DNA from 4 places in the Streptomyces sp. RPA4-2 genome. Region 1 is predicted to be linked to each of the others. Evidence: riboswitches for the same ligand, from Rfam matches in the RefSeq annotation. Region 1 holds a riboswitch; each other region holds the start of a gene.
What was found. Region 1 has a riboswitch for cobalamin ahead of metE (5-methyltetrahydropteroyltriglutamate--homocysteine S-methyltransferase). Riboswitches for the same ligand answer to the same signal wherever they lie in the genome.
Positions count from the first base shown of each region.

Region 2: linked by a shared signal. The riboswitch ahead of HEP85_RS43140 (CbtB-domain containing protein) and the one ahead of metE (5-methyltetrahydropteroyltriglutamate--homocysteine S-methyltransferase) in region 1 are both predicted to bind cobalamin.
Region 3: linked by a shared signal. The riboswitch ahead of HEP85_RS26420 (ribonucleoside-diphosphate reductase subunit alpha) and the one ahead of metE (5-methyltetrahydropteroyltriglutamate--homocysteine S-methyltransferase) in region 1 are both predicted to bind cobalamin.
Region 4: linked by a shared signal. The riboswitch ahead of HEP85_RS10065 (cobalamin biosynthesis protein) and the one ahead of metE (5-methyltetrahydropteroyltriglutamate--homocysteine S-methyltransferase) in region 1 are both predicted to bind cobalamin.

Region 1 covers NZ_CP050975.2:838,459-843,218, reverse strand. Annotated here, with positions in the region: gene metE (5-methyltetrahydropteroyltriglutamate--homocysteine S-methyltransferase) at 1-1,982, opposite strand, end outside; cobalamin riboswitch at 2,145-2,366, opposite strand; gene meaB (methylmalonyl Co-A mutase-associated GTPase MeaB) at 2,547-3,533, opposite strand; gene scpA (methylmalonyl-CoA mutase) at 3,539-4,760, opposite strand, start outside.
Region 2 covers NZ_CP050975.2:9,758,041-9,762,800, forward strand. Annotated here, with positions in the region: gene HEP85_RS43125 (MarR family winged helix-turn-helix transcriptional regulator) at 1-110, shown strand, start outside; gene HEP85_RS43130 (acyl-CoA dehydrogenase family protein) at 148-462, shown strand; gene HEP85_RS43135 (enoyl-CoA hydratase/isomerase family protein) at 459-1,562, shown strand; cobalamin riboswitch at 1,728-1,869, shown strand; gene HEP85_RS43140 (CbtB-domain containing protein) at 1,907-2,122, shown strand; gene HEP85_RS43145 (CbtA family protein) at 2,142-2,897, shown strand; gene aceB (malate synthase A) at 3,626-4,760, opposite strand, start outside.
Region 3 covers NZ_CP050975.2:6,007,363-6,012,122, forward strand. Annotated here, with positions in the region: gene HEP85_RS26420 (ribonucleoside-diphosphate reductase subunit alpha) at 1-2,218, opposite strand, end outside; cobalamin riboswitch at 2,397-2,552, opposite strand; gene HEP85_RS26425 (GNAT family N-acetyltransferase) at 2,585-3,103, opposite strand; gene mctP (monocarboxylate uptake permease MctP) at 3,238-4,760, opposite strand, start outside.
Region 4 covers NZ_CP050975.2:2,357,005-2,361,764, forward strand. Annotated here, with positions in the region: gene HEP85_RS10050 (lysozyme) at 1-695, shown strand, start outside; gene HEP85_RS10055 (inorganic phosphate transporter) at 875-2,119, shown strand; gene HEP85_RS10060 (hypothetical protein) at 2,132-2,356, shown strand; cobalamin riboswitch at 2,544-2,687, shown strand; gene HEP85_RS10065 (cobalamin biosynthesis protein) at 2,793-3,764, shown strand; gene HEP85_RS10070 (cobyric acid synthase) at 3,761-4,760, shown strand, end outside.

The sequences.
Region 1 (4,760 bases):
TCGGCGTAGCACATGTGGGTGTGGATCTGGGTGTCCGGGCGTACGCCGCTGGTGCTGAGCCGGAACGCCTCGGTGGCCCACTCCAGGTAGGCGGGTCGGTCGGCGGCGCGCAGGGGCAGTGTCTCGCGCAGTGCGGGTTCGTCGACCTGGATGACCGATGTACCCGCGCTCTCCAGGTCGTCGACCTCGTCGCGGAGGGCGAGTGCGACCTGGCGGGCGGTGTCGCCGAGGGGCTGGTCGTCGCGGACGAAGGACCAGGCGAGCATGGTGACCGGTCCCGTGAGCATGCCCTTGACCGGCTTGGTGGTGAGCGACTGGGCGTACGTGGTCCAGCGCACCGTCATCGGTTCGGGCCGTGAGATGTCGCCGGCCAGGATCGGCGGGCGGACGTAGCGGGTGCCGTACGACTGGACCCACCCGTGCTGTGTGGTGAGGTAACCCGTGAGCTGTTCGGCGAAGTACTGCACCATGTCGTTGCGTTCGGCCTCGCCGTGCACCAGGACGTCGATGCCGGCCTTCTCCTGGAAGGAGATCACCTCGCCGATCTCGGCCCTGATGAGTTCCTCGTACCCGGCGACGTCGATCCGGCCGGTCCGCAGATCGGCCCGTGCGGTGCGCAGTTCGGCGGTCTGCGGGAAGGACCCGATGGTGGTGGTCGGCAGGAGGGGGAGGCCCAGGTGCGCGCGCTGGGCGGTGGCCCGCTCGGCGTACGGCTGGGAGCGACGGGCATCGGTGTCCGTGACGGCGGTGGTGCGGCCGCGGACCGCCGGGTCGTGGGTGATCGCGGAGGCCGCCCGGGAGGCGAGGTCGGCCCGGTTCGCGGCCAGTTCGGCGGCGATGGTGTCGGTGCCCCGGGCGAGGCCCTCGGCGAGGGTGGCGATCTCGGTCGTCTTCTGGCGGGCGAAGGCGAGCCAGTGCAGGATCTGCGGGTCGATGTCCCGTTCGGCGGACGCGTCGAGCGGTACGTGCAGGAGCGAGCAGGAGGCGGAGACGTCCACCCGGTCGGCGAGCCCGAGCAGGGTGCCGAGTGTGCCGAGGGACCTCTCCAGGTTGTTGACCCAGATGTTGCGGCCGTCGACCACGCCGGCCACCAGACGCTTTCCGGGCAGTCCGCCGACAGCGGCCAGGGCGTCGAGGTTGGCGGCGGCCGCGCCGGTGAAGTCCAGCGCGAGGCCGTCCACCGGGGCCTTGGCCAGTACGGGCAGGGCGTCGCCGAGGCGGTCGAAGTACGAGGCGAGCAGCAGCTTCGGCCGGTCGGTCAGCGCGCCGAGGCCGCGGTAGGCGCGCGCGGCGGCGTTGAGTTCGGCGGGGGTGCGGTCCTGGACCAGAGCGGGCTCGTCGAGCTGCACCCAGTCGGCTCCCGCCGCGCGGAGGTCGGCGAGCACCTCGGCGTAGACGGGCAGCAGCCGGTCCAGCAGGGTCAGCGGTTCGAAGTCCGCGGCGACACCGGGCGCCGGCTTGGCCAGCAGGAGATAGGTGACCGGACCGACGAGGACGGGCCGGGCCGCGTGACCGAGGGCGATCGCCTCCCTGAGCTGCCCGACCTGGTGTGCGGAGTCGGTCCTGAACACCGTGTCCGGACCCAACTCCGGTACCAGGTAGTGGTAGTTGGTGTCGAACCACTTGGTCATCTCCAGCGGCGCCACGTCCTGGGTGCCGCGCGCCATCGCGAAGTACCCGTCGAGCGGGTCGGCTTCGACGGCCTTGCGGTGCCGCTCGGGGACGGCGCCGACCATGACACTGGTGTCGAGGACGTGGTCGTAGTACGAGAAGTCGCCGGTCGGCACCTCGTGGATGCCGGATTCCGCCAGGTGCCGCCAGTTCGACCGGCGCAGACCGGCGGCGGTCTCCCGGAGGGCGTCGGCGGTGGTCCGGCCCTTCCAGTAGCCCTCGATCGCCTTCTTCAGCTCACGGTCGGGACCTTGGCGGGGGTAGCCGTACACGGTGGCTCGTGCTGCCGCGGCTGCGGGCTTGGCTGTCACGGAAATCTCCTTCGCGAGATGTCTCGTCGGGATCCCGACGACGGGACGCGAACGCGAAGGGGTGACGAACCGGGCGGAATCCGCCCGCGCCACGAGGCGCGGTCGACCGCCGGTATGTACGCCGACCCGCCCACGAGGTCACCGGGATGTCCGCGCGCGAACGGTCGCGTGCGGGCAACGGGCAGGTCTTCGGACTCGCGGGCGCGGCTTCCCCGAAGGGCATCCACCTACTGGCCGTCGCTTCCCGGACCCGGTCGGGCCCAGTGCGTATGACGGCGTTCGTTCCCACTCACCGCTGCGGGGCAGTCCCGGATTCCCACCGGGTTCCCTCTTACGACGCATCCCGCCTGGCGGACGGGGCGAACCAGCTGCACAGGCCACCCTAGGGGGCGACACGGTCCCGTGGCGTGAGCGGCTCACATCGCGGACGGTGACATGGGACACCGTCCGCGGTCGCCCACGGCTCGGCGGCGCGTGTTCCAGGGGCGGCGCGGGCAGGCACCGTGTCCGTCGCGCCAACACGGTGCCGCGTCCCGTCGTGGACGGGCGGAGTGCCCTGACGCGTCAGCCTTCCGCGCCGCCGAACACGCCCAGGATGCGTTCCGCCGCCAGCGTGGCCGTCAACTCCCCGTCCCGCACCTGCTGTTCGAGGGCGGGCGTGAGGGCTCGTACCGCCGGATCCGCGTGCAGCCGGCCGAGGAGCTCGTCGCGGACCATCGTCCAGGTCCAGTCGACCTGCTGGTCGCGGCGCTTGGCGGCGAGGCGGCCGGTCGAGTCGAGCAGGACGCGGTGCTGTTCGAGGCGCTCCCAGACGGCTTCCAGGCCGGTCGACTCGCGGGCGCTGCAACTCAGCACGGGGGGAGTCCAGGCCGCGTCCACCGGATGCATCAGACGAAGGGCGCCCGCCAACTCCCGTGCCGCGGAACGCGCGTCCCGCTCGTGCGGGCCGTCCGCCTTGTTGACGGTGATCACGTCCGCGAGCTCCAGGACCCCCTTCTTGATGCCTTGCAACTGGTCGCCGGTGCGGGCCAGCGTGAGCAGCAGGAAGGAGTCGACCATGTTCGCCACCGCGGTCTCCGACTGGCCGACACCCACCGTCTCCACCAGGATCACGTCGTAGCCCGCCGCCTCCATCACCACCATCGACTCCCGTGTCGCCTTCGCCACGCCGCCGAGGGTGCCGGCGGTGGGGGAGGGGCGTACGAAAGCGGCGGGGTCCACCGCCAGGCGCTCCATACGGGTCTTGTCACCCAGGATCGAACCGCCCGTACGGGTCGACGAGGGGTCGACGGCGAGCACCGCGACCCGGTGCCCGAGCGAGGTGAGCATTGTGCCGAGCGCGTCGATGAAGGTCGACTTGCCCACACCCGGCACCCCGGTGATGCCGATGCGCCGGGCGTTGCCGCCGTGGGGCAGCAACTGGGTCAGCAGCGCCTGCCCGAGGGACCGGTGATCGGCCCGGGTGGACTCGACGAGAGTGATGGCCCGCGCGATGTACGCACGCTTCCCGTCGAGTACGCCCTTCACATAGGAGTCGAGGTCGATCGCCATGGGCCTCAGCCGTGTCCGAGACCGGTGGCCAGCCGTTCCACCAGGTCGTGCGCCGCGTCCGGGATCACCGTTCCCGGCGGGAAGACGGCCGCCGCGCCCATCTCCAGCAGGGTCGGCACGTCCTGCGGCGGAATCACCCCGCCCACCACGATCATGATGTCCTCGCGTCCCTCCTCCGCCAGTTGCTCCCGCAGCGCCGGGACCAGGGTGAGGTGCCCGGCGGCCAGCGAGGACACCCCGACGATGTGCACGTCGGCCTCGACGGCCTGCCGTGCCACCTCGGCCGGGGTCTGGAACAGCGGGCCGACGTCCACGTCGAAGCCGAGGTCGGCGAAGGCCGTGGCGATGACCTTCTGCCCGCGGTCATGGCCGTCCTGGCCCATCTTGGCCACCAGGATGCGCGGCCGGCGGCCCTCGGACTCCTCGAAGGCGTCCACCCGGGTGCGGGTGCGCTCGACGGACGGCGACTCGCCTGCTTCGTTGCGGTACACACCCGAGATCGTACGGATCTGGCTCGCGTGCCGCCCGTACACCTTCTCCAGAGCGTCGGAGATCTCACCGACGGTGGCCTTGGCGCGGGCCGCGTTCACCGCCAGCTCCAGCAGGTTGCCGGTGCCCCCGGCGGCCGCCGTCAGCGCACGCAGCGACTCCTGGCACGCGGACTCGTCGCGCTCCGCGCGCAGCCGGCGCAGCTTCTCGATCTGCTGGGTCCGTACGGAGGAGTTGTCGACCTTGAGGACATCGATCTGTTCGTCGGTGTCGACCCGGTACTTGTTGACGCCGATGACCGGCTGACGGCCCGAGTCGATCCGGGCCTGGGTGCGGGCCGCGGCCTCCTCCACGCGCAGCTTCGGGATGCCCGCGTCGATGGCCTGCGCCATGCCGCCGGCCGCCTCGACCTCCTCGATGTGCTGCCAGGCCCGGCGTGCCAGGTCGTACGTCAGCTTCTCCACGTAGGCGCTGCCGCCCCACGGGTCGATCACCCGCGTCGTGCCCGACTCCTGCTGGATCAGCAACTGGGTATTGCGGGCGATCCGCGCCGAGAAGTCGGTGGGCAGGGCGAGCGCCTCGTCCAGGGCGTTGGTGTGCAGCGACTGCGTGTGGCCCTGGGTGGCGGCCATCGCCTCCACACACGTACGCGTCACGTTGTTGAACACGTCCTGCGCGGTCAGCGACCACCCCGAGGTCTGCGAATGCGTGCGCAGGGAGAGGGACTTGGCGTTCTTC
Region 2 (4,760 bases), 8.9 Mb from region 1:
AGGCCTGGCCGACGAATCTCGCGAGTGCGCGGCGTCACGTCTTCTCCCGCCTGGAGGGATGCGACATCGCCGCGGCCGCCCGGGTGCTGGAGCGTATAGCCCCCCGATGAGGACGCGGCCCGCCCTTGGCGACCCCTCTCCCGGCTGATGAGTACGTCGACGGCCCGCCTTGCCCTGGGCCGAGGGCGAGGGTGTCGGTGCCGAGACGACATGCGTGGCGCGACCGGAGGCGTCGATGCGCCGCGCGACACGGCCCTGCGCACCATGGCCGGACGGTTCGCCACCGCCACCGGATGCTCCGTGGCCGACCGGGTCCCGCCCCCGCGCAACGGCGACGGCCGCCTGAGCGACCATGGCATCGAGAGGATCGTCCTCGATCTCCGTGTCCACCGGATCCTGGAAGGAACCAACGAGAACATGCGCGTCAACGTGGCCCGCGGCCTGATGGGGGTGTTCGGATGACCGGCGCCCACGACGCCGGGGCGGTCACCGGCACCGACGACTCCGTACTCCTGCGTACCGAGGGGCGCGCCGCGTACCTCACCCTCAACCGGCCCCGGGCGCTCAACGCCCTCACCCACACCATGGTCCGCCGCATCGACTCGGCGCTCACGGTCTGGGAACACGACCCGGCCGTGGAGACCGTCGTCGTGACCGGCGCGGGGGAGCGGGGCCTGTGCGCGGGCGGCGACATCCGCGCCATCCACGACGACGCCCGGAACGGGGACGGCGCGGCGTCGATGGCCTTCTGGCGCGACGAGTACCGGCTCAACGCCCGTATCGCGCGCTACCCGAAACCGTATGTCGCCGTGATGGACGGCATCGTGATGGGCGGCGGCGTCGGTGTCTCCGCGCACGGCAGCGTACGGATCGCCACCGAGCGTTCCCGGATCGCGATGCCCGAGACCGGTATCGGCTTCGTCCCGGACGTGGGCGGCACCTACCTCCTCGCTCTCGCGCCCGGCGAACTGGGCACACACCTGGCGCTGACCGGAACCCCGGTGGGCGCGGGCGACGCCCTGCTGTGCGGGCTGTCCGACCAGTACGTGCCGTCCGACTCCCTGCCACGACTCGTCCAGGACCTCGCTCACGCGCCGGTACGGGAAGTTCTGGGCCGTCACGTCAGGGACGCGCCGCCCGGGGGCCTCGCGGAAGCACGGCGCTGGATCGACGCCTGTTACTCCGCCCGCACCGTCGAGGAGATCGTGGGCCGCTTGCTGGATCACGGGGACAGCGCGGCCAAGGAGGCCGCCGAGACCCTGCTCACCAAGTCACCCACCGCCCTCAAGGTCACCCTCGCCGCGATGCGCGGAGCCCGTCGGCCCGGCTCCCTGGAGGAGGTGCTCGACCAGGAATACCGCGTCTCCTGCGCGGCACTCACCGAACCGGACCTCGTGGAGGGCATCCGGGCCCAGGTCATCGACAAGGACCGCGAACCGCGTTGGTCGCCGCCGACGCTCGCCGAGGTCTCCGACGCGGACGTCGCACGCTTCTTCACCCCGCTCGGCGAGCGTGAACTCGGCCTTGCCGCACCCGACATCACGCGGGAGGCGCCCAGGTGAGCCGGGCCGTCGCGTTCATCCAGCAGGGGGCGTACGGGTGGCCCATGAGCGTCTTCGCCGGGAAGCGGTCGGCCCGCTTCCCCCACCGCTGACCCACAGGTCACGGCGGCCGCCCCGCCTGGCGAGACGAAGATCACGGCGGCGGGGACGGTCTTGGCCATGAACCCGACACGCGGTACGGTCAGTGCGATATCGACGACGGCATGGCGGAAGCCGGTGGAAATCCGGCACGGTCGCGCCACTGTGAACGAGACCCCCTCCGCAGGGGGTCTCTCAAGTCAGACCCGCAGCTGTCGTCCTGTGCACCACCGAGATGGGACGCGAACTCCCGAGGAGGTCCTGCCATGGCGCAGACCGTCGCTCCGCCGACAGCCACCCCGATCCCCGCCAAACTGCCGATCGGCACGATCGTCCCCTGGGCGGTCTTCTTCGGCATCCTGATGCTGGTCATGCTCTATTTCGTCGGCGCCGAGCAGGGCGCCACCTCCGTCGTCTCCGGCGAGGACGTTCACGAGTGGGTGCACGACGCCCGCCACCTCCTCGGCTTCCCCTGCCACTGACGAGGGACACCGCGCACCCATGAACTCCGCAACTGTCAGAAACCTTCTCGTGCGGGGCATGCTCGCCGGCCTCGCCGCCGGTGTGCTGGCCCTCGTCGTCGCCTACTTCCTGGGCGAGCCCAGCGTCGACGATGCCATCGGATTCGAAGAGGCCCACGCCCCGGCACACGGGCACGAGGTCGAGATCGTCAGCCGTAGCCTTCAGTCCACCGGCGGCCTCGCCACCGGCGTGCTGATCTACGGAGTGGCCTTCGGCGGCATCGCCGCCCTCGCGTACTGCTTCGCACTCGGCCGCGTCGGCCGCTTCAGCCCGCGCGCGACCGCGCTGCTGCTGTCCGGCTGCGCGCTGCTCGCGGTGTACGTCGTGCCGTTCCTGAAGTACCCGGCCAACCCGCCGTCCGTCGGCGACCCCGACACCATCGGCAAGCGCACGACGCTGTACTTCCTGATGATGGTGCTGAGTGTGCTGCTCGCGGTCGCCGCCGTGATCCTCGGCAAGCGGCTCGCACCCCGTTGGGGCACTTGGTACGCCACCGTCGCCGCGGTCGTCTTCTTCGCTCTCGTGATCGGAATCGCGTACGAGTTCCTCCCGGTCATCAACGAGGTCCCGAAGGACTTCCCGGCCACCTTGCTGTGGCGGTTCCGTACCTCGGCCCTCGCCATCCAGCTCACGCTGTGGACCGGCTTCGGCCTGGTCTTCGGGGAGTTGGCGCAGCGCCTGCTGGCCCCGCGGCCGGCGGCGGTCCCCGCGGGAGCAACTCCCGTACCGAACTGACCCATTGACGCAGAGATGACCTACCGAGATCGCCCGCTGAGTCATCAGCGGGCGATCTCGCGCAGAGGGCCCACCGGAACCATCCGGGGGCCCTCTCGCGGTCTCCCCAAATCCACGACTTGCGACAGGCGATCGGAGGCCGGAGCGCCCGGGTGCGAGTGCCGGCGCAGCAGGTGAAGCGGACCGAGGAACTGCTGCGGGATCTCTAGGCACTGGCCGGTCGTCCCCCTGAAGGCGGCGCCGGCCCGTGCGTGCTGGGCGGCGACACGACATCGTGTCCCCGCCCACGGACGGACACGAGCGTCCCGCGACCGGGCCGCTCGGCCAGGGCGGAAACGGACCAGGAGTGTCTGCGCCGCGCACTGGCGAGCCTGCTCGAACGCCACCGGGGCCGGTCCGGCGCGCAGGATTCGGGTGACGAGCGGCCTGTCTCGTCGTCACGCGGCTGAGGCCGTCCCGTGGTCCCCGGCGTGCGGCTCAGGTCAGGCACGGCTTCAGCACGTACGCTCGCCGGTCCGGATCGCCGTCTCCGGCCCGGCCCCTCGGATGCGGTGACGGCATTCGGGGATCCGGCACCCCGGGCCGACAGAAGTGCCGGCGCCGCCGGACCCTCGACCGGCGGCGCCGTCCGGACCCCTCGGTCCGGATCCACCGGGGCCCTCGACCCCGGATCCACCAGGGCCCTCAACCCTGGTCGTACAGGTGGAACCTCCGCGCGGGCCGCCCCGTCAGGCCGCCTCGGCGTGCCGGACGAGATGGCGGGTATAGGCGTCCGGGGTGAAGAACAGGGGCAACTCCGGTTCCAGGGTGTTGCGTTCGAAGAGGGACCGCACCTCGTCCACGGCGGCCCACGGGTATTCGGCACCCAGTGCGGCGAGTTCGTCGTCGAGCAGCCGCAGCACCGTCTCCCGGTCGACGGCACGCTGCCGTAGCCACTGCCAGATCTGTACGCGGGCGATCTCCGCGGTCGCCGCGTCCTCCATCAGGCCGTACAGGGCGACGGCCCCACTGCCGCGCAGCCAGGCATCGAAGTAGCGGAGCGTGACCGCGATGTTGGTGCGCACGCCCTCCTCGGTGGGCGGCCCGCCGACGCGGCGTACGGGCAGCAGGTCCGCGGCGTCCACCTCGGTGTCGCCGCGGGTGCGCTCGATCTGATGGGGCCGGTCGCCGAGGACACCGTCGAAGGCCTCACGGCACACCGGCACGAGACCGGGGTGGGCGACCCAGGAGCCGTCGAAGCCGTCCTCGGCCTCACGCTCCTTGTCGAGCCGGACCTCGGCCAGGGCCGCCTCGTGAGCGGCCCGGTCCTGGCCCGGCACGTGGGCGGCCATGCCGCCGATGGCGTGGGCCCCCCGCCGGTGGCAGGTGCGTACCAGCAGTTCGGTGTACGCGCGCAGGAACGGCGCGGTCATCGTCACAGCCGCCCGGTCAGGCAGCAGGACGTCCGCGCGGTGACCGAAGGTCTTGATCAGACTGAACAGGTAGTCCCAACGGCCCGCGTTGAGGCCGGCACTGTGCTCGCGCAACGCGTGGAGGATCTCCTCCATCTCCACGGCTGCGGTGATCGTCTCGATCAGGACGGTGGCCCGGACGGTACCGCGGGGGATGCCGAGCAACTGCTGGGCGAGGACGAAGACATCGTTCCACAGACGCGCCTCGTAGCGGTTCTCCAGCTTCGGCAGGTAGAAGTACGGGCCGTACCCGGCGTCGATCTGCCGCCGCGCGCAGTGGAAGAAGTACAGACCGAAGTCCACGAGTGAGGCTGGTACGGCTCCGCCGTCGAACTCAAGGTGTTCCTCCGTCAGATGCCAGCCTCGGGGGCGCACCATGATGGTGGCGAGCCGGTACTCCTTGCCCTCCTCC
Region 3 (4,760 bases), 5.2 Mb from region 1:
AGTACGTCGTCTTCAGGCCCGACTTCCAGGCGTACGCGTACATCGAGGAGAGCTTGCCGATGGTCGGCGTCTCCAGGAAGAGGTTCAGCGACTGGGCCTGGTCCAGGAACGGGGTACGGGCCGCGGCCATGTCGATGAGGCCGCGCTGCGGGATCTCCCACGCCGTGCGGTACAGGTCGCGGACGTCCTGCGGCACCCAGGTGAAGCCCTGCACCGAGCCGTTCGCCTCGCGCAGCGCCTCCCGGGTCTGCGCGTCCCACACCCCGAGCTTCTTCAGCTCGGCCACAAGGTAGGAGTTGACCTGGAGGAACTCACCGGACAGCGTCTCGCGCTTGAAGAGGTTCGAGACCTGCGGCTCGATGCACTCGTACACGCCCGCGATGGACGCGATCGTCGCGGTGGGCGCGATGGCGAGCAGCAGCGAGTTGCGCATGCCGACCGCGGCGATGCGCTCCCGCAGCGCCGCCCAGCGCTCCGGCCAGTTCAGCTCGACGTCGAAGTGGTCGGGGTGCAGCACACCGCGGGCGGTACGGGTCTTCTCCCAGGCCGGCAGCGGGCCGTTGCGCTCGGCGAGGTCGGCGGAGGCCTCGTAGGCGGCGAGCATGATGCGCTCGGCGATACGGGTGGAGAGCGCGCGGGCGGCGGGCGAGTCGAAGGGCAGACGCAGCTTGAAGAAGACGTCCTGGAGGCCCATCGCGCCGAGGCCGACGGGGCGCCACTTGGCGTTCGACCGGCCCGCCTGCTCGGTCGGGTAGAAGTTGATGTCGACGACGCGGTCGAGGAAGGTGACGGCGGTGCGGACCGTCTCGTCCAGACGCTCCCAGTCGAGATCGCCGGTCGTCGTGTCGACGAACGCGCCGAGGTTGACCGAGCCGAGGTTGCAGACGGCCGTCTCCCCGTCGTCCGTGACCTCCAGGATCTCGGTGCACAGGTTCGAGGAGTGCACGGTGTGGCCCGGCTCCGCCGTCTGGTTGGCCGTGCGGTTGGCGGCGTCCTTGAAGGTCATCCAGCCGTTGCCGGTCTGCGCCAGGGTGCGCATCATGCGGCCGTAGAGGTCGCGGGCCGGGATGGTCTTCTTCGCCAGGCCCTTCGCCTCCGCCGCACGGTACGCCGCGTCGAACTCGGCGCCCCACAGGTCGACCAGTCCGGGCACGTCGGAGGGGGAGAAGAGGGACCACTGCGCGTCGGCGTCGACCCGGCGCATGAACTCGTCCGGGATCCAGTGCGCGAGGTTCAGGTTGTGCGTACGGCGGGCGTCCTCGCCGGTGTTGTCACGCAGCTCCAGGAACTCCTCGATGTCGGAGTGCCAGGTCTCCAGGTAGACCGCGGCGGCGCCCTTGCGCCGGCCGCCCTGGTTCACCGCGGCGACCGAGGCGTCGAGGGTCTTCAGGAACGGGACGATGCCGTTGGAGTGCCCGTTCGTGCCGCGGATCAGTGAACCGCGGGAGCGGATGCGGGAGTAGGACAGCCCGATACCGCCCGCGTGCTTCGACAGGCGCGCGACCTGGTGGTAGCGGTCGTAGATGGAGTCCAGCTCGTCCAGCGGGGAGTCGAGGAGGTAGCAGGACGACATCTGGGGGTGCCGCGTACCGGAGTTGAAGAGCGTGGGGGAGGAGGGGAGGTAGTCCAGCCGGCTCATCAGGCCGTAGAGCGCGGCCACTTCGTCGACGGACCGGGCCGTGTCGTCCTCCGCCAGGCCGGACGCCACCCGGAGCATGAAGTGCTGGGGGGTCTCGACGACCTTGCGGGTGATCGGGTGCCGGAGCAGGTAGCGGCTGTGCAGGGTGCGCAGGCCGAAGTAGCCGAAGCGGTCGTCGCCCGCGGTGTCGATCAGCGCGTCCAGGCGGGCCGCGTGAAGGTCGACGAAGTCCGCCGTGCGGTCGGCGATCAGACCCTCGCGCCGGCCCGTGGTGATGGACTCGGAGAACGTCGTGACGCCCTGCGAGGCGGCCTCCTCGGCGATGCCGACCGTCAGCAGCCTGGCGGCCAGCCGCGAGTACACGGGGTCCTCGGAGATGAGGCCGGCGGCCGCCTCGGTGGCCAGCTCGCGCAGTTCCGCGTCGTCCGCGTGCGTGGACCGGCCGCGCAGCGCGGCGGCGGCGACCCGGCCGGGGTCGGCGCCGGGGAGGTCGGCGGTGAAGTCGGTCAGGGTACGCAGCAGCGTGGTACCGGGACCGTCCGTCTCCACCGGGGCCCGCTGCGCGGACTCCGCTTCCACCGGGGCCTGCTGGGCGGAAACTGAAACCGGGTCGGCTGGCGCGATGGTCACTTGGGGCTCTCCCTCGCTCGGCACGGGGCCTGGCGGAGGGCAGCGGGACACGCGACTCGGTTACGGGTACGCGTGCGTCCACCGGCCCATTCCACGAGGCCCGGACGTCGTCGGCGCCCGGGCCGGCTGGCCGGGGCACGCTGTCGGCAGGTCCTCGGACTGAAGCCCGTGCGCGAATGCGCACAAGTACACCGTTGCGGGACAGTTCCGGATTCGCACCGGATTCCCCTGCGACGACAGCGAGCATGAGCATACATCTAGTGCCGGGCTGAGGAAGCACCCCCACATGTTGTGCCGTGTCGGCTTCGGAGGGCGCTACGGAGTGTGCCTGAGGGTCAACTCGTAGGTGAGGAGGAAGACGTCGTCGAGGTGCGGAACCGGGTTCCAGTCGCGCTCCGGGGCGCGGGTGAAGCCGAGGCGTTCGTAGAGGCGGTGGGCGGTGCGCATGGTGCGCTGGGTGGACAGCACCACGCGCGCACAGCCCCCGGTGGCCCGTGCGCGGTCGACGCAGGCGCCCACGAGGGCCGCGCCCGCACCCCGGCCGCGGGCCTCGCGCGCGACGGCGAGCATCCGGATCTCGGCCTCGCCGGGCCGTGCGATGTCGGCCATGGGGCCGCCCCGGGGGACGAAGGTCACGCCGCCGAGGACCTGTTCCCCCTCGACCGCGACGAGCACCTCGGCCGCGGCGGCCCGCTTCGCGACGTCCCGCAGCTCTCCGAGATACGGGTCGCCCTCCCCGAAGTCGAGCAGCCCGTCCCCGAGATAGGCCCGCACGGTGATCTCGCCGACGCAGGGGTACTCCTCCGGCCGCGCGGGCCTGATGACGATGTCCATGCCGGGAGTGTGCCCCGGACGCACGGCGGCGGGCCGCCGGATCTCTCTCCGGCGGCCCGCTCCCTGGTACCGCTGTCCCGGACCGCGCCCGGCGGTGCCCGCCCGTGGGAGCGGGCGGGACTTTCGCAAGGCGCCTAGTGGCCCGCCTCCGCGGTGGCCGGGGGCAGTTCGACCTGGACTCCCGGGTCGCCCGCGTCCGCCGTGTAGTCCGCCGGTGACGTCTCGTCCACGCCGTCGGGCGCCTTGAACGCCCGCAGGGCGAAGGTGAGGACGACGGAGACCACCACGTTCATGACGAACGCCGTCAGACCGATGTAGCCGATCTCCCCGATCCCCGGGATCTCCTTCGAGCTGCCGCCGAAGTGCGCTTGCGTCGGTGAGGCGACCCCGTAGGCGGCGAGCGTGCCGTAGAGCATGCCGACCGCCCAGCCGCCGAGCAGCGCCCAGCGGTGGAACCAGCGCGTGAACAGACCGCCGACCAGGGCCGGGAAGGTCTGCAGGATCCAGATGCCGCCCAGGAGCTGGAAGTTGATGGCGACCGTCTTGTCCATCGTCAGGACGAAGACCAGCGCGCCCACCTTCACCAGGAGCGAGACCAGCTTGGAGACCTTCGTCTCCTGCTGCGGGGTCGCGTCCGGATTGATGAAGTCCCTGTAGATGTTGCGGGTGAAGAGGTTCGCGGCCGCGATGGACATGATGGCCGCGGGGACGAGGGCTCCGATGCCGATCGCGGCGAAGGCCACACCCGCGAACCAGTCCGGGAACATGTCCTCGAAGAGCTGCGGGATGGCGAGCTGGCCGTTGGTGACCTTCACCCCGGCCGCGATCGCCATGAAGCCGAGCAGGGCGAGCAGGCCCAGCATCAGGGAGTAGAGCGGCAGGATCGTGGTGTTGCGCCGGATCACCTCACGGCTGCGGCTGGACAGCGTCGCGGTGATCGAGTGCGGGTACATGAACAGGGCGAGCGCGGAGCCGAGTGCCAGGGTGGCGTAGGTCCACTGCCCTGCCTGGGCCGGTACGATCCCGCCCGCGCCGGCCGCGGCGTACTTCTCGCTCGCCGAGTGGAAGATCTCGTCGAAGCCGCCCAGCTTGATCGGGATGTAGATGATGGCCACCGCGATCACGATGTAGATCAGGGTGTCCTTCACGAACGCGATCAGGGCGGGGGCGCGCAGGCCCGAGGAGTAGGTGTACGCGGCCAGTACGCCGAAGGCGATGAGGAGCGGGAGGTCCTTGACGAACCAGTTCGTGTTCTCGCCGCCGCCGACGCCCATGACGTCCAGCACGGCCTGGATGCCCACCAGTTGGAGCGCGATGTACGGCATGGTCGCGAGGATGCCGGTGACGGCGACGGCGAGGGACAGGCCCTTGGAGCCGAAGCGGCCGCGCACGAAGTCCGACGTCGTCACATAGCCGTGCTTGTGCGAGACGGACCACAGGCGGGGCAGGAACGTGAAGACCAGCGGGTAGACCAGGATCGTGTACGGCACGGCGAAGAAGCCGGCCGCGCCCGCCGCGTAGATCGCGGCCGGTACGGCGACGAAGGTGTACGCCGTGTAGAGGTCGCCGCCGAGCAGGAACCAGGTGACCCAGGTGCCGAACGACCGCCCGCCCAGGCCCCATTCGTCGAGGCTCTGCTCGTTGTCGGCCTTGCGCC
Region 4 (4,760 bases), 1.5 Mb from region 1:
CCGCCATGGCAGCGCTCGCCGTCACCGGAACCGCGCTCACCGGCGGGCCGGCCGCCGCGGCCGGTGCGCCCAGGGGCCATGACGTCTCCTCGCACCAGAAGTACGTCGACTGGCAGCGGGCGAGGGCGAAGGGCGCCCGGTTCGTCTATGTGAAGGCCACCGAGTCCCACACCTACCGCAACCCCTATTTCGACCAGCAGTACAACGGGGCGTACGACGCGGGAATCCTCCGCGGCGCCTACCACTTCGCGGTGCCGGACAAGTCGTCCGGTGCCACCCAGGCCGAGTACTTCGTGCGCAACGGGGGCGCCTGGCAGGCCGACGGACGGACGCTGCCGCCCGCGCTCGACATCGAGTACAACCCGTACAGCAAGCACAAGTGTTACGGCATGACCAAGGCCGGGCTCGTGAGCTGGATCCAGGACTTCAGCGACGAGCTCGAACGGGAGACGGGCCGCCGCCCGGTGATCTACACGACCGCCCACTGGTGGAACACCTGCACCGGGGACAGCCACGCCTTCGCCGCGGACCACCCCCTCTGGCTGGCCCGCTACGACAGCGCGGACATCGGCGCACTGCCGGGCGGCTGGTCGGCCTGGACGTTCTGGCAGTACGACAACAAGGGGACCCTGCCGGGTGACCAGAATCTCTTCAACGGATCCACGGCACGGCTGAAGAGGCTCGCGAAGGGCTAGCGGAGCCCGATATTCCGCCTTCGTTCGAACCACGGGTCATCCCTCCGGCATCCACACCGGTGCAAGCGGAGGGGTGATCCGTGGTTCGATACACCCCTAAGCCTGCCTCAGTTCATCTTCCGTTCACTCAGGTTGCCTACGGTCCACGTGCCACTGACGTCAAACAGAAGCCTGGGTAAATGGAACACATCACGCTCCTCCTCGGAATCGTGATCGTCACCGCTCTCGTGTTCGATTTCACGAACGGTTTCCACGACACTGCCAACGCGATGGCGACGACCATCTCGACCGGCGCTCTGAAGCCCAAGACGGCGGTGGCCATGTCCGCCGTGCTGAATCTCGTCGGTGCGTTCCTCTCCGTGGAGGTCGCCAAGACGATCTCCGGCGGACTCATCAACGAAGAGGGCATACGTACCGAAGTGATCTTCGCGGCGCTCGTCGGCGCCATCCTCTGGAATCTGCTGACCTGGCTCCTGGGTCTGCCCTCCAGTTCCTCCCACGCACTGTTCGGCGGTCTGATCGGCGCCGCGGTCATGTCGGCCGGCTGGTCGTCGGTGAACGGCTCGACCGTCGTCACCAAGGTGCTGCTCCCCGCGGTCGCCGCGCCCATCGTGGCCGGACTCGCCGCGATGCTGGCCACCCGGCTGACGTACCGGATCAGCAACCGCGCCGACCAGAAGGCGACCGCCAAGGGCTACCGCGCCGGCCAGATCGCCTCGGCCGGTCTGGTCTCGCTGGCGCACGGCACGAACGACGCGCAGAAGACGATGGGCATCATCACCCTCGCCCTGGTCACCGGCGGTGTGATCGCCCCCGGCTCGAACCCTCCCACCTGGGTCATCGTCTCGGCCGGTACCGCCATAGCGCTCGGCACCTACCTGGGCGGCTGGCGCATCATCCGCACGATGGGCAAGGGTCTGACCGACCTCGCGCCGCAGCAGGGCTTCGCCGCCCAGACCAGCGCCGCGACGGCCATCCTGGCCTCCTCGCACATCGGCTTCTCCCTCTCCACCACCCAGGTCTGCTCCGGTGCCGTGATGGGCTCGGGCCTCGGCCGCAAGGGCGGTGTCGTCCGCTGGTCCACCGCGACCCGGATGTTCGTCGCCTGGGGCCTGACCCTGCCGGCCGCCGGACTGGCCGGTGCCGCCGCCGAGTTCCTGACGAAGCAGGGCACCTGGGGCATCGTCCTCACCGGCGCGCTGCTGGTCGCCGGCGCCGGCACCATCTGGACGCTGTCCCGCCGCCAGCCGGTCACCATCGACAACGTCAACGACGCCGCCGCCGAGCCGGCCGGCATCGTCACCACCGCGATGGCCGCGGTCACCCCGCCGCCCGCGGGCCCCGTCACCGGAGACCTGTCCGGCGATCTGAAGACCACCATCCCGTCCCCGGACGCGGAGCCCACCCGCCCGGCCACGGTGTAAGGACGGAACAGCATGAACATCGACTGGGCAGCCCTCGGCTCCGTCTTCGGAGTCAGCCTCGTGGTCACCGTGGCCCTCGTCGGCCTCTTCACCCTCGGCATCATCGGCCTCACCAAGCGCGAGTCCGCGTCCGCCCAGGGCGGTTCGGCCGCCCTCGCGGTCACCGGCGCGTACGTCTGCTTCGCCGCGTGCGCGGCGGCGGTGGCCTACGGGATCTATCTCATCGTCGGCAAATGACCCCGCGGCGGTGACCGCGCGGCGGCAAACAGCCTGAAACGGGCATCACTTCACGTGGGGTGCGGGACGGATCGCCGTCCCGCACCCCACGCGTATGCCGTGCCGCACCCCCCGCACGCGTCCTCCCCCGCCCCTCGCCATGTGGGCCTTCGCACACTCTCCCCTCGCAGGTCAACGGCAAGTTGACGGGTCCTGCAACCCGTGGTGGACTGCCGGAGCCAAGTACGGCGACAGAAGAGGAAGCCGGTGTGAATCCGGCGCGGTCCCGCCACTGTGACCGGGGAAGGAACTCCCCGGGAGCCAGGAACTCTCACCGCCGGTCTCGTCGAACCAGGGCGCGGACACCCTGAGTGAGGACATATCGCCATGCGCGGCTGCCCGTTGCGGGTCTTGATGAGTACGAGGGTTCCACTTCACCCCACGGCGGGCTGACCCCGTGCGTGCCGATCGCGTCTTCGCGTACGGCGCCGCCACCGGCCTCCTCGGCGACCTGCTGCTCGGCGATCCCCGCCGGGGCCATCCGGTCGCCGCGTTCGGGCGGACCGCGGGAGCCGTGGAGCGGATGCTGTGGCGCGACCACCGCGGCTGGGGAGCGCTGCACACCACCGTCTGTGTCGGCGGCGCCGGTGCGCTCGCCGCGCTCGCGAACCGTGGCGTACGCCGTTCCCGTGCCGCCTCCATCGCCCTGACCGCCGCGGCCACTTGGGCCGTCGTCGGGGGCACCTCCCTCGGGCGCGAGGCGCGGGCGATCGGTGCCGCGCTCGGCGCCGGTGACGTCGAGGCCGCCCGCGCGCGGCTGCCGCACCTGTGCGGGCGCGACCCTCTGGCACTGGACCGCGACGGCATCGCGCGCGCCGTCGTCGAGTCCGTCGCCGAGAACACCTCCGACGCCGTGGTGGGCGCCCTGGTGTGGGGAGCCGTCGGCGGTGTGCCCGGACTGGTCGCGTTCCGCGCCGTGAACACGCTCGACGCCATGGTCGGGCACAGATCCGCCAGGTACCGGCGCTACGGCTGGGCCTCCGCGCGCCTCGACGACGTCGCGGGCTGGCCGGGAGCACGGCTGACCGCGGCGCTCGCCACCGTCGCCGGCGACGACCCGCGCGGGGCGGTGCGCGCCTGGCGTACCGACGCCCGCCGGCATCCGAGCCCCAACGCCGGGCCCGTGGAAGCCTCGTTCGCCGGATCACTCGGGGTACGGCTCGGCGGGACCCTCTCCTACGCCGGCCGGGTCGAGCACCGGCCCGTCCTCAACGTCGGCGGGCGTGCCGTGCGCGTCGGCGACATCGAACGGGCCGTGAGGCTGTCGCGGCGCGTCAGTTGGCTCGCCCTCGGCGTGAGTGCCGCGGGACGGCTGCTGGCCGGGCGGCTGCTCGCGGGCGGACCTCTCCCGAAGGGGCGTACGACATGAACGGCGGTCTCCTCGTCGCCGGAACCACCTCCGACGCCGGCAAGAGCGTCGTGACCGCCGGGATCTGCCGGTGGCTGGTGCGCCAGGGCGTCAAGGTCGCGCCCTTCAAGGCGCAGAACATGTCCCTGAACTCCTTCGTGACCCGCGAGGGCGCCGAGATCGGGCGCGCCCAGGCCATGCAGGCGCAGGCCGCCCGCGTGGAACCGACCGCGCTCATGAACCCCGTGCTGCTCAAGCCGGGCAGCGACCGGAGCAGTCAGGTCGTGCTCATGGGCAGGCCGGTGGGCGAGATGACCGCCCGCGGCTACCACGGCGGGCGGCAGCGACAGCTCCTGGGCACCGTGCTGGACTGCCTCGCCGAGTTGCGGGGCACGTATGACGCGGTGATCTGTGAGGGGGCCGGCAGTCCTGCCGAGATCAATCTGCGGCGGACCGACATCGTGAACATGGGGATCGCGCGCAACGCGCGGCTGCCCGTGCTCGTCGTCGGCGACATCGACCGCGGCGGCGTGTTCGCCTCGTTCTTCGGGACGGTCGCGCTGCTGTCCCGCGAGGACCAGGAGTTCGTCGCCGGGTTCCTGGTCAACAAGTTCCGCGGCGACGTGTCCCTGCTGGAGCCCGGACTCGACATGCTGAAGGACCTCACCGGACGCCGTACGTACGGGGTCCTGCCCTTCCGGCACGGCCTCGGGATCGACGAGGAGGACGGCCTGCGTGTGTCGCTGCGCGGTGCCGTGCGGGAGTCGGCGGTCGCCGAGCCCGTCGGCGAGGACGTCCTGCGCGTCGCGGTCTGCGCGGTCCCGCTGATGTCCAACTTCACGGACGTGGACGCGCTGGCCGCCGAACCCGGCGTCGTCGTGCGGTTCGTGGACCGGGCCGCGGAACTGGCCGACGCGGACCTGGTCGTCGTGCCGGGGACCCGGGGCACCGTGAAGGCGCTGACGTGGCTGCGCGAGCGGGGCCTCGCGGACGCGCTGGCCCGGCGGGCCGCCGAGG